2 regions of the Cryobacterium sp. MP_3.1 genome follow, and region 2 is predicted to be linked to the other one. Evidence: predicted binding sites of a transcription regulator. Region 2 holds the regulator's gene; the other holds the start of a gene.
The links. Region 2 encodes LexA, which represses DNA repair genes until DNA is damaged. Its sites were predicted from a motif close to TCGAACANNTGTTCGA; they were not measured.

Region 1: a site for LexA is predicted at 2,431-2,446, ahead of RCH12_RS02955 (HNH endonuclease signature motif containing protein). Genes of this name have one in related genera too.

What each region holds. Positions count from the first base shown of each region.
Region 1 covers NZ_JAXCHV010000002.1:301,776-306,193, forward strand. The annotation lists gene RCH12_RS02945 (rhodanese-like domain-containing protein) at 1-259, shown strand, start outside; gene RCH12_RS02950 (metal-sensitive transcriptional regulator) at 256-555, shown strand; gene RCH12_RS02955 (HNH endonuclease signature motif containing protein) at 598-2,367, opposite strand; gene RCH12_RS02960 (SRPBCC family protein) at 2,557-2,979, opposite strand; gene RCH12_RS02965 (phytoene desaturase family protein) at 3,009-4,418, opposite strand, start outside.
Region 2 covers NZ_JAXCHV010000005.1:31,905-36,322, forward strand. The annotation lists gene RCH12_RS04915 (histidinol-phosphate transaminase) at 1-751, opposite strand, end outside; gene RCH12_RS04920 (LysM peptidoglycan-binding domain-containing protein) at 845-1,207, opposite strand; gene lexA (transcriptional repressor LexA) at 1,601-2,224, shown strand; gene metE (5-methyltetrahydropteroyltriglutamate--homocysteine S-methyltransferase) at 2,312-4,418, opposite strand, start outside.

The sequences.
Region 1 (4,418 bases), on a different contig from region 2:
CGATGTGCGCGAACCTTACGAATTCGAGGCCGGTCACGCGGCCGGTGCCATCCCCATTCCGCTGGGTGAACTGAGCGAACGGCTGGACGAGGTACCGCGGGACAGCCCCGTCTACGTCATCTGCGCGGCCGGAGGCCGAAGCCAGCAGGGCGCGGCATTCCTCGAACGCAACGGAGTCGAGGCCGTCAACGTGACCGGCGGCATGAACGCCTGGCAGCAGGCCGGCCTGCCCACGGCCCTGGACGGGATCAGGTCATGACCGAGTCGGCTCCAGTGGCCACGGTCGTGACCGACGACCAGCGTGCCGTGAACCAGAAGAAGGTGCTCAACCGGCTGCGTCGCGCGCAGGGGCAGCTGAGTGCGGTCATCACTGCCGTCGAGGCCGGTGGCAGCTGCAAGGATGTCGTCACACAGCTGGCCGCGGTGTCGAGCGCTCTCGACCGGGCCGGCTTCACGATCGTCTCCTCGGCGATGCGGGATTGCATCGCGGACCCCGATAACGCCGAATCCCTCACAGTGGACGAGCTGGAGAAGCTCTTCCTCGCCCTGGCTTGACCTGACCTGACCCGGCGCCCACGAGTCGAGGTGCGCCCGCGGCTACTCGTTTTGTCGTCGGGTTTTGGGGTCGTGGGCGCGGTGTTGGGGTGGTTTTCGCCAGGTTCCGGTGGGGTCGATCCAGTGGGGGGCTTTGACTTCGGGCATGCCCAGGACCATTCGGATTTTCCAGCCGCCGGCGTTGTCGATGCCGTGGTGGTGGCGCCAGCACAGCAGCACCCCGTTCGAGACGTTGGTCGGGCCGCCGTGCTGCCACGGTGTCACATGGTGCACCTCGGTCCATTGCGGTGGGCAGGTGCAGCCGGGGATGATGCAACCACCATCTCGGGCGGTGATCGCCCTGCGTTGCAGCGGCGTGAAGCAGCGAACTGTGTCGCCCAGGGCGAGGACGGCGCCGGTGCCGCCGAAGAAGACCGGCCGGAAGCCGCCGTTGTCGATCATCTGGTTGATCGTTTTCATCGAGACAGGACCCTCGACGCCGTCGATCCAACCGACCCCGACCCCGGTGACGAGGTCATGGGCACTCACGTGCACCATCACCGTCGGTGGCATCCCGCCCATGGTCGGGGTGCGGGGGTCGTGGGCGACCTGGACCAGGATGCCGCGGAGGATGTCGGCGCGTTTCTGGCCGCCGTCGCGTTCGTCGAGGATCTCGCCGGGAACCAGTTCGCCGGCCTCGATGCGCTGCTGTTCGTCCGCGGACGGGAACGCGGGGGCGCTTCGCGCGGACAGGAACGTGTTGAATAGGGTCTGCATGATGCCCTTGAGCTCCGGCGTCACCCCACCGCGCAACGGATGCAGGCCTTGGCTGAGTTTGCCGAACGAGAAAGTGGACTTCGCCTCGAAAACCGCATCGTTCGGCGCGGCGCCGTCGGGATTCAACACCGCCTGCCAGGTCAGTGCCATCTCACGGATCCGGTCGGCCGGGAAAGTGAACCCGGCCGAGTCGCCCAGACGAGCGATCGGTCCCGTGCAGCCGGGGCCGGGGGTGCGGCCGAATACCGACCCGGTCGCGGATTCGACCAGCTCGGCCTCACCTCCGTCCACCAGCGACTGGTCGGCGTCGAAGCGGCCGTGCACTTTGTAGTCGGCCAGGCCCTTCACGATGTTCTCGGCCGCGTCGATGCCGATCTCGCCGGCGGTCAGCGCTGCGGCCACGAATGGGAACTCGGGCTCCAGGACCGTGCCGCCCCACATCCGCGGGGCGACCTTCTCACCCAGGGCCACGCGTCGTTTCATCTCCGGCACCGAGGTGCCGGTCAGCCCGATCAGCAGATCATTCTGGTGCGACGCCCCCAACCGCCAGGCCAGCGACTCCGCGCCCAGCCCAGTGCGGGACCGGTAACCGACCACGGTCGCCGTGGCCACCCGGGCGGCATCCACCGGCCGGCCGGTCCGCTCGACCATCTGCGTCAACGCCACCACCTCCGGGTCACTCAACGCGTTCACGTCAATGGAGTCCATCACCGCCATCACCGTGCGCGCCGCATCATCCAGGGCCTGGAGCTTCTGACCGAACGCACCGGTATGCGCGCGCTGCACCCCCGGCAGCTCGGCCGGATCCCGCCACTCGGGCCGCGGCTTCGACCGAACCCGATCGGCCCGGCCGGCTCGGCTCGAGCCCGTGGCGGGGCCGACCGCAGGGGCGGCCGCAGTGTGGGCCTGCGTGTCGGAGGTGCCGCTCAGACTGTCGACATCCGCGACCGAGAGGGGATCTGGACCGGACAGGCCGGTGTTCCAGTCGTGCAAGTTCGGACCGGTGGGAGAGGATCCCGTCGGTGCGGTGGAGCCACTATCCAGCTCGTCGTCCATACTCCCATTCTCTCACGAATCGTAACTTTATGCGAGGAAATGTCAACAAAATGTAGACGGGAATCGAATACATTTCTGCAGTGAAAAAGGTTGACTCACGGGGTCTCGGCGGGCTCGACCGACGAGACGGGCGCGTTCCGAGAACTGCTGACGGACTCGGCTTCGGCGACGCGCCCGACGGCGGCGGGGCTAGTTGAACCCGGCGCCGCCCTCGGCGAGGAAGGCGAGCCGGCGCAACGTCTCTTCGTTTCGGATCTTGATGGCCGGTTCACGCAGGAAGGAGGGGGCGAACCGGGCGGGACCGGCGGTGGCGTCCTCTGTAATGCGTACGACGCATCCGTCGCCGCGAGCCTTCACATCCAACGCCACGTGGGCCTCACCGAGCGGCCAGCCGCGGGCCTTGAACAGCGCGTGCCTGGGTGGATCCCACTCCAGAACCGACGTGGTGTCGTCGATCAGGGCGGGCCAGACGCCGACAGAGTGGTAGATGACGCTTCCTGCGATCGGCCACGCCGGGTCGACGTCCCGCATCCGGGAGGCCCCGACGACCCAGCTCGGGTATAACCAGCCGTCCGCCAGCACGGCGAAGACGCTTTCGGGCGGGCAGTTCATGGTGCGATGGTTAACGGCCACGGTGTCACCTATTCCTGGTTGGTCGGGGAGAGATCGGGGGCGGTACGTACTCCGAGGTCGTGACGAAGAGCGCTGAGGGCGGCGTGCCAGCCGGCCAGGCCGTGCACGCCGGGGCCCGGCGGTGTGGACGACGAGCAGAGGTAGACGCCGTCCAGGGGAGTGCGCCAGGGGTCCGGGGAGAGAACCGGTCGGCGCACGAGTTGGGTCATGCTCACCTCGCCGGCGGAGATGTCGCCGCCGATGTAATTGGGATTGTGCGCTTCCACGCTGGATGCGCTGCGAGCGGCGCTGGCCAGGATGGTGTCGCGGAAGCCTGGAGCAAAACGCTCGATCTGGCGCACGATCGCCTCGGTCTGGTCGATGGTGGAGCCGCGCGGAACATGGGTGTACGCCCAGAGGGTGTGCTGACCGGCCGGGGCGCGGCTGGGGTCGAGGCCACTGGGCTGGGACACGAGAACGTAGGGTTCCTCGGCGTGCCGGCCGCGCGCGACGGTGTTCTCGGCTCGCCGGATCTGCGCCCGGGTGCCGCCCACGTGCACGGTGCCCGCCGCCCGCAAACCGGCGGCCTGCCACGGCACCGGGTCGGACAGTGCGAAGTCGACCTTGGCGACGCCGTTGCCGTATTTGAAGGCGCGCAGCCGCCGAGCGTATGCGGCGGGCAGTTCGCCCTCGGCGAGGCGAAGCAGCGCCCGGGGCGTCAGGTCGAGCATGACCACGCGGGCCGGCGGCAGGTCGCTCAGCCGCCGCACCTCGGTCGACGTGACGATCTCGCCGCCGTGGGCGAGTAGGTCGTCGACCATCGCGGTCACGATCGCGCCACTGCCGCCGACGGGGATCGGCCAGCCGCCCGCGTGCGCGTAGGTGGCGAGGGTGAGGCCTGCGCCGGCGGTGGCGATGCTCGGCAGCGCCCTGATCGTGTGCGCGCTGACGCCGGTGAGCAGGGCCGGCGCCGTCTCGCCCGCGAAGCGCAGATCCCAGAGCGGGCTGCCCTGCTCGAGAGCCCGCAGACCGAAGCGCAGCGCGGTGGCCGGATGCCTCGGCAGCCGCAGGAGCTGCGCACCGGTGAACTCCGCCACCCGCTCGGAGTGTGCCACCAGGGGAGCGAACAACCGGTTCCAGGCCGCGCCGTCCCGGCCCAGCTCGGCGGCGGTGCGTTCCAGGCTGCGATAGGCCAGCCCGGCGGTGCCGCCCGGCAACGGATGCCCGTAGGAGACCTCGGGGACGACCAGTTCGATCCGGTCCGCGAGCCCGAACCGCTTGAAGAACTCGGAGGCCAGCGCGAGCGGGTGCACGGCGGAACAGACATCGTGGTGGAAACCCGGCAGGGTCAGCTCCGCGGTCGCGGCGCCGCCGCCGACGGTCGCGGACCTCTCGTAGACCCGCACCGAGAGGCCGGCCCTGGCCAGCGTGACCGCGGC
Region 2 (4,418 bases):
GCAGCCGGACCAGGCGGAGCGCATCCGTGACCGCCGGGTCGGCGGCCAGGTAACCCAGCCGCACGCCGGCGAAGGCGAAGGCCTTGCTCATGGTCCGTGACACGAGCAGGCGCTCCCGGCCGGGCAGCAGGGTGAGCGCACTGTCGGTGCCGTCCGGCGCGAACTCGGCGTAGGCCTCGTCGACGACAACGATGCCGGGGGTCGCGTCGTAGACGGCCGCGATGGTCTCCAGCGACAACGGGGTGCCGGTCGGGTTGTTCGGTGAGCAGAGGAAGACGATGTCGGGCGAGGTCTCCTCCACCCAACGGGCGGCGGTCTCGGGCGAGAGTTCGTAGTCGGCGTCACGGCCGCCGGGGATCCAGCGGGTATCGGTGCCGGAGGCGAGGATCGAATACATCGAGTAGGTCGGCGCGAAGCCGAGCAGCGACCGGCCCGGTCCGCCGAAGGCCTGCAGAACCTGCTGCAGAACCTCGTTGGAACCGTTGGCGGCCCAGATGTTGTCGCGGGTGAGACCGTGGCCGAGGTAGCCGGCGAGGGCGTCGCGCAGCTGGCTGAATTCCCGGTCGGGGTATCGGTTGACGGTGAGAATGGCCTCGGCCAGGGCCTCCGCGATGTCGGCGGCGACCGCGGGCGGGATCGGGTGCGTGTTCTCGTTGACGTTCAACGCCACCGGCACGTGCAGCTGGGGTGCTCCGTAGGGGATTTGTCCGCGGAGGTTGGCACGCAGGGGCAGGTCGTTGAGGCTGGTCACCCGAACAAGCTTAGTTGCGCCCGCGGCCGAGCTCTCTTGTCCGAGGCGGGAGGGGCGATCGGCTCCGGGCTGATCGGCTCCGGGCTGAGCGGCTCAGTACTCGGCGGGAAGGGCGAGGCGCTGGCCGGGCTGCACGGCCTCGGAGGACAGCTGGTTGAGGTTGACGATGTCGATGATCACGTCGCGCGGGTCTTGTCCGGGGGCGACAGACTCGGCCAGCTGCCAGAGCGACTGGCCGGCCTCAATGGTGACGTAGTCGAACGCGGCCGCGCCGACACCCGCGCTGCCCTCTGCCGCGGCCATGCCGCCGTTGACGGCGATGCCGATGACGCCGAGTACCAGGGGCACTGCGGCGAGGGCCGTGAAAACGGCCCGCCCGCGGCGGGTCAGCCGCAGGTGTGTGGTGGGCGGGGTGGCCGGGCTGTGGTTGTCCGGTGCTGCAAATGCTGCGCTCATGTCAAACCTCCTGGTAACGCATCTGGCCCTCGGCCGGGAGGGCCAGATGCGAATCTATGTTCCGAATATATCTTCGAGTGTTCGAACAATCAACCCTGTTTCCGGATATTATGGAGACAGATTCCGCAACACACTCGAATGCATGTCTACGAACCGCTGCTCTGTGGCTACAGTTTCGATCGGGTAGCTGTACTCAAACAGACACCACCGACATTGCTGCCTGAGCCCGAGAAGTCTGAGCCCGACGAGCACCAGCCCGGCGAGCACGAGCCCCACCAGCACCAGCCCGAACCGACTAACCAGAGGAGCGTCAACGTGGCACAACAGAGCACACCTCGGGACAAGGGCGGCACGCGACGCCGCAAGAGCCTGAGCGACAAACAGCGCGCGGTGATGGACGTCATCCAGCGTTCGGTGCGCGACCGCGGTTACCCGCCGAGCATGCGCGAGATCGGCGACGCCGTTGGTCTGTCCTCGTTGTCGAGCGTGACCCACCAGCTGCACCAGCTCGAGCTGAGCGGGTACCTGCGTCGCGACCCGCACCGGCCGCGAGCACTCGAGGTGCTCATCGAGCTGCCTCAGTCCTCCGAGGAGGTCACGCCCGGCGCCGCCGACGACTATCAGTCCGGCATCCAGGTAGGTGATGCGGCGATGGTGCCGCTCGTCGGCCGCATCGCCGCCGGTATCCCGATCATGGCCGACCAGCAGATCGACGAGATCTTCCCGCTCCCCCGGCAACTGGTGGGCAAGGGCGAGCTGTTCATGCTCAAGGTCGTCGGTGATTCGATGATCGACGCCGCAATCTGTGATGGCGACTGGGTGGTCATCCGCCAGCAGAAGACCGCGGAGAACGGCGAGATCGTCGCCGCCATGCTCGACGGCGAAGCCACCGTGAAGGTGCTGCGACAGCGCGACGGCCACACCTGGCTGCTCCCCCGCAACACCAACTTCGAGCCGATCCTGGGCGACTTCGCCGAGGTCCTCGGCAAGGTCGTCGCGGTGTTGCGTTCGGTCTAGATCCGCACCGCTCCAGGCACGCAACAGGCCCGACCCCGCGAGGGGTCGGGCCTTCGTGTTGTGCCGGCGAAGTCAGAGCGAGCGAGGTCAGGCCAGCGTCGCCCGAACCGCGCGGGTGGCGTCGACGATGTTGCGCAGAGACTCCACGGTCTCCGCATAGCCGCGGGTCTTCAGTCCGCAGTCCGGGTTCACCCAGACCTGGCGAGCGGGGATCGATTGCAGGGCCCGCTCGAGAAGTTCGGTGATCTCGGCCACACCGGGCACCCGCGGCGAGTGGATGTCGTAGACGCCCGGGCCGATGCCGTGGTCGAAGCCACTGGTCTGCAGGTCGGCCACGACCTCCATCTTCGAGCGGGCGGCTTCGATACTGGTCACGTCGGCGTCCAGGTTGCGAATCGCGTCGATGACGACCCCGAACTCCGAGTAGCAGAGGTGGGTGTGGATCTGGGTCTGGTCGGCGACCCCCGCGGTGGCGAGCCTGAACGACCCGACCGACCAATCCAGGTAGTCGGCGTGGTCCTTCTTCTTCAGGGGCAGCAGTTCGCGCAGCGCGGGCTCGTCGACCTGCACCACCCGGATACCGGCCGCCTCGAGGTCACCGATCTCGTCGCGCAACGCGAGCGCCACCTGCCGGGCGGTCTCCCCCAGCGGCTGGTCGTCGCGCACGAACGACCAGGCCAGGATGGTGACCGGTCCGGTGAGCATCCCCTTGACCGGCTTCTCGGTGAGGGTCTGGGTGTAGCTGGACCACTCCACGGTGATGGGCGCGGGCCGGGATACGTCACCCCACAGGATCGACGGTCGGGTGCACCGGCTGCCGTAGGACTGCACCCAGCCGTTCTCGGTGACGGTGAAGCCATCGAGGTTCTCGGCGAAGTACTGCACCATGTCGTTGCGCTCGGGTTCACCGTGCACGAGAACGTCGAGGCCGAGGTCTTCCTGCAGCTGCACGACCCGGCCGATCTCGGCGCGCATGAGCTCCTGGTAGTCGGCGGATGCGAGTTCGCCCGAGACCAGGCGGGCGCGAGCGCGGCGGATATCACTCGTCTGCGGGAACGAGCCGATGGTCGTGGTCGGCAGCGGGGGCAGGTCGAGCACGGCATCCTGAGCGGCCAGGCGGGCCTCGTAGTCGCCGCGGCTGAAGTCGGCCGGGGTGAGGGTGTCGAGGCGGGCGCGTACGGCGCCGTCACGCACGCCGGGCGAGACCCGGCGCGCCTCCAGCGACGCGGTGGCCGCGTCGAGATCGGCCTGCACGGCAGCCTGCCCCTCGGAGAGGCCGCGGGCGAGGGTGGCGACCTGACCGATCTTCTGGTCGGCGAACGCCAGCCAGCCGGTGAGGTCGGCGCCGAGCTTGGTCTCGTCGGTGACGTCGTGCGGCAGGTGCAGCAGCGAGGTGGAGCTGGAGACCGCGACCCGGTCGCTCAGCGCGCCCAGCTGGGCCACCTTGTCGAATGCCGCCGCGAGGTCGCCCCGCCAGATGTTGTGACCGTCGATCACGCCGGCCACGAGGGTGGTGTCGGCCAGGCCGGGCACGTCGGCGGGCACGGTGCCGCGCACGAGGTCCAGGCCGATGGCCTCGACAGGGGTCTTGGCCAGAACGGGTAGGGCGTCGTCGAGGCTGCCGTAGGGCGCGGCCACGAACAGTCCGGGCCGACTGTCGAGGCCGCCGAGGGTGTCGTAGGCCCGGGCGAGGGCGGCGAGGGCACGGTCGCGCGGGATGTCGATGCTCTCGCTGACGAGGGCCGGTTCGTCCAGCTGTACCCACTCCGCACCCGCGGCGGCGAGGCGCTCGATGAGGGTGGCGTAGACCGGCAGCAGGTCGTCGAGGCGATCGAGCGGGTGAAAGCCGGCCGGGGCCGTTTCGCTCGGCTTGGCCAGGAGCAGGAAGGTGACCGGACCGACGATGACGGGTCGGGTGAGGAAGCCGGCGGCGACAGCCTCGTCGAACTCCCGCACGATGCGGTCGCTGGCGAGGTGGAAGTTCGTCTCCGGGCCGATTTCCGGCACCAGGTAGTGGTAATTGGAGTCGAACCACTTGGTCATTTCGAGCGGCAGGTTCTCGCCGGCGCCGCGGGCCAGGGTGAAATAGCCGGCGAGGTCGAGGTGTCCGTCGGCGTCGACGAGACCGGCGAAGCGGGTGGGGATGGCGCCGACGGTCACCGCCGCATCCAGCACCTGGTCATAGAAGGAGAAG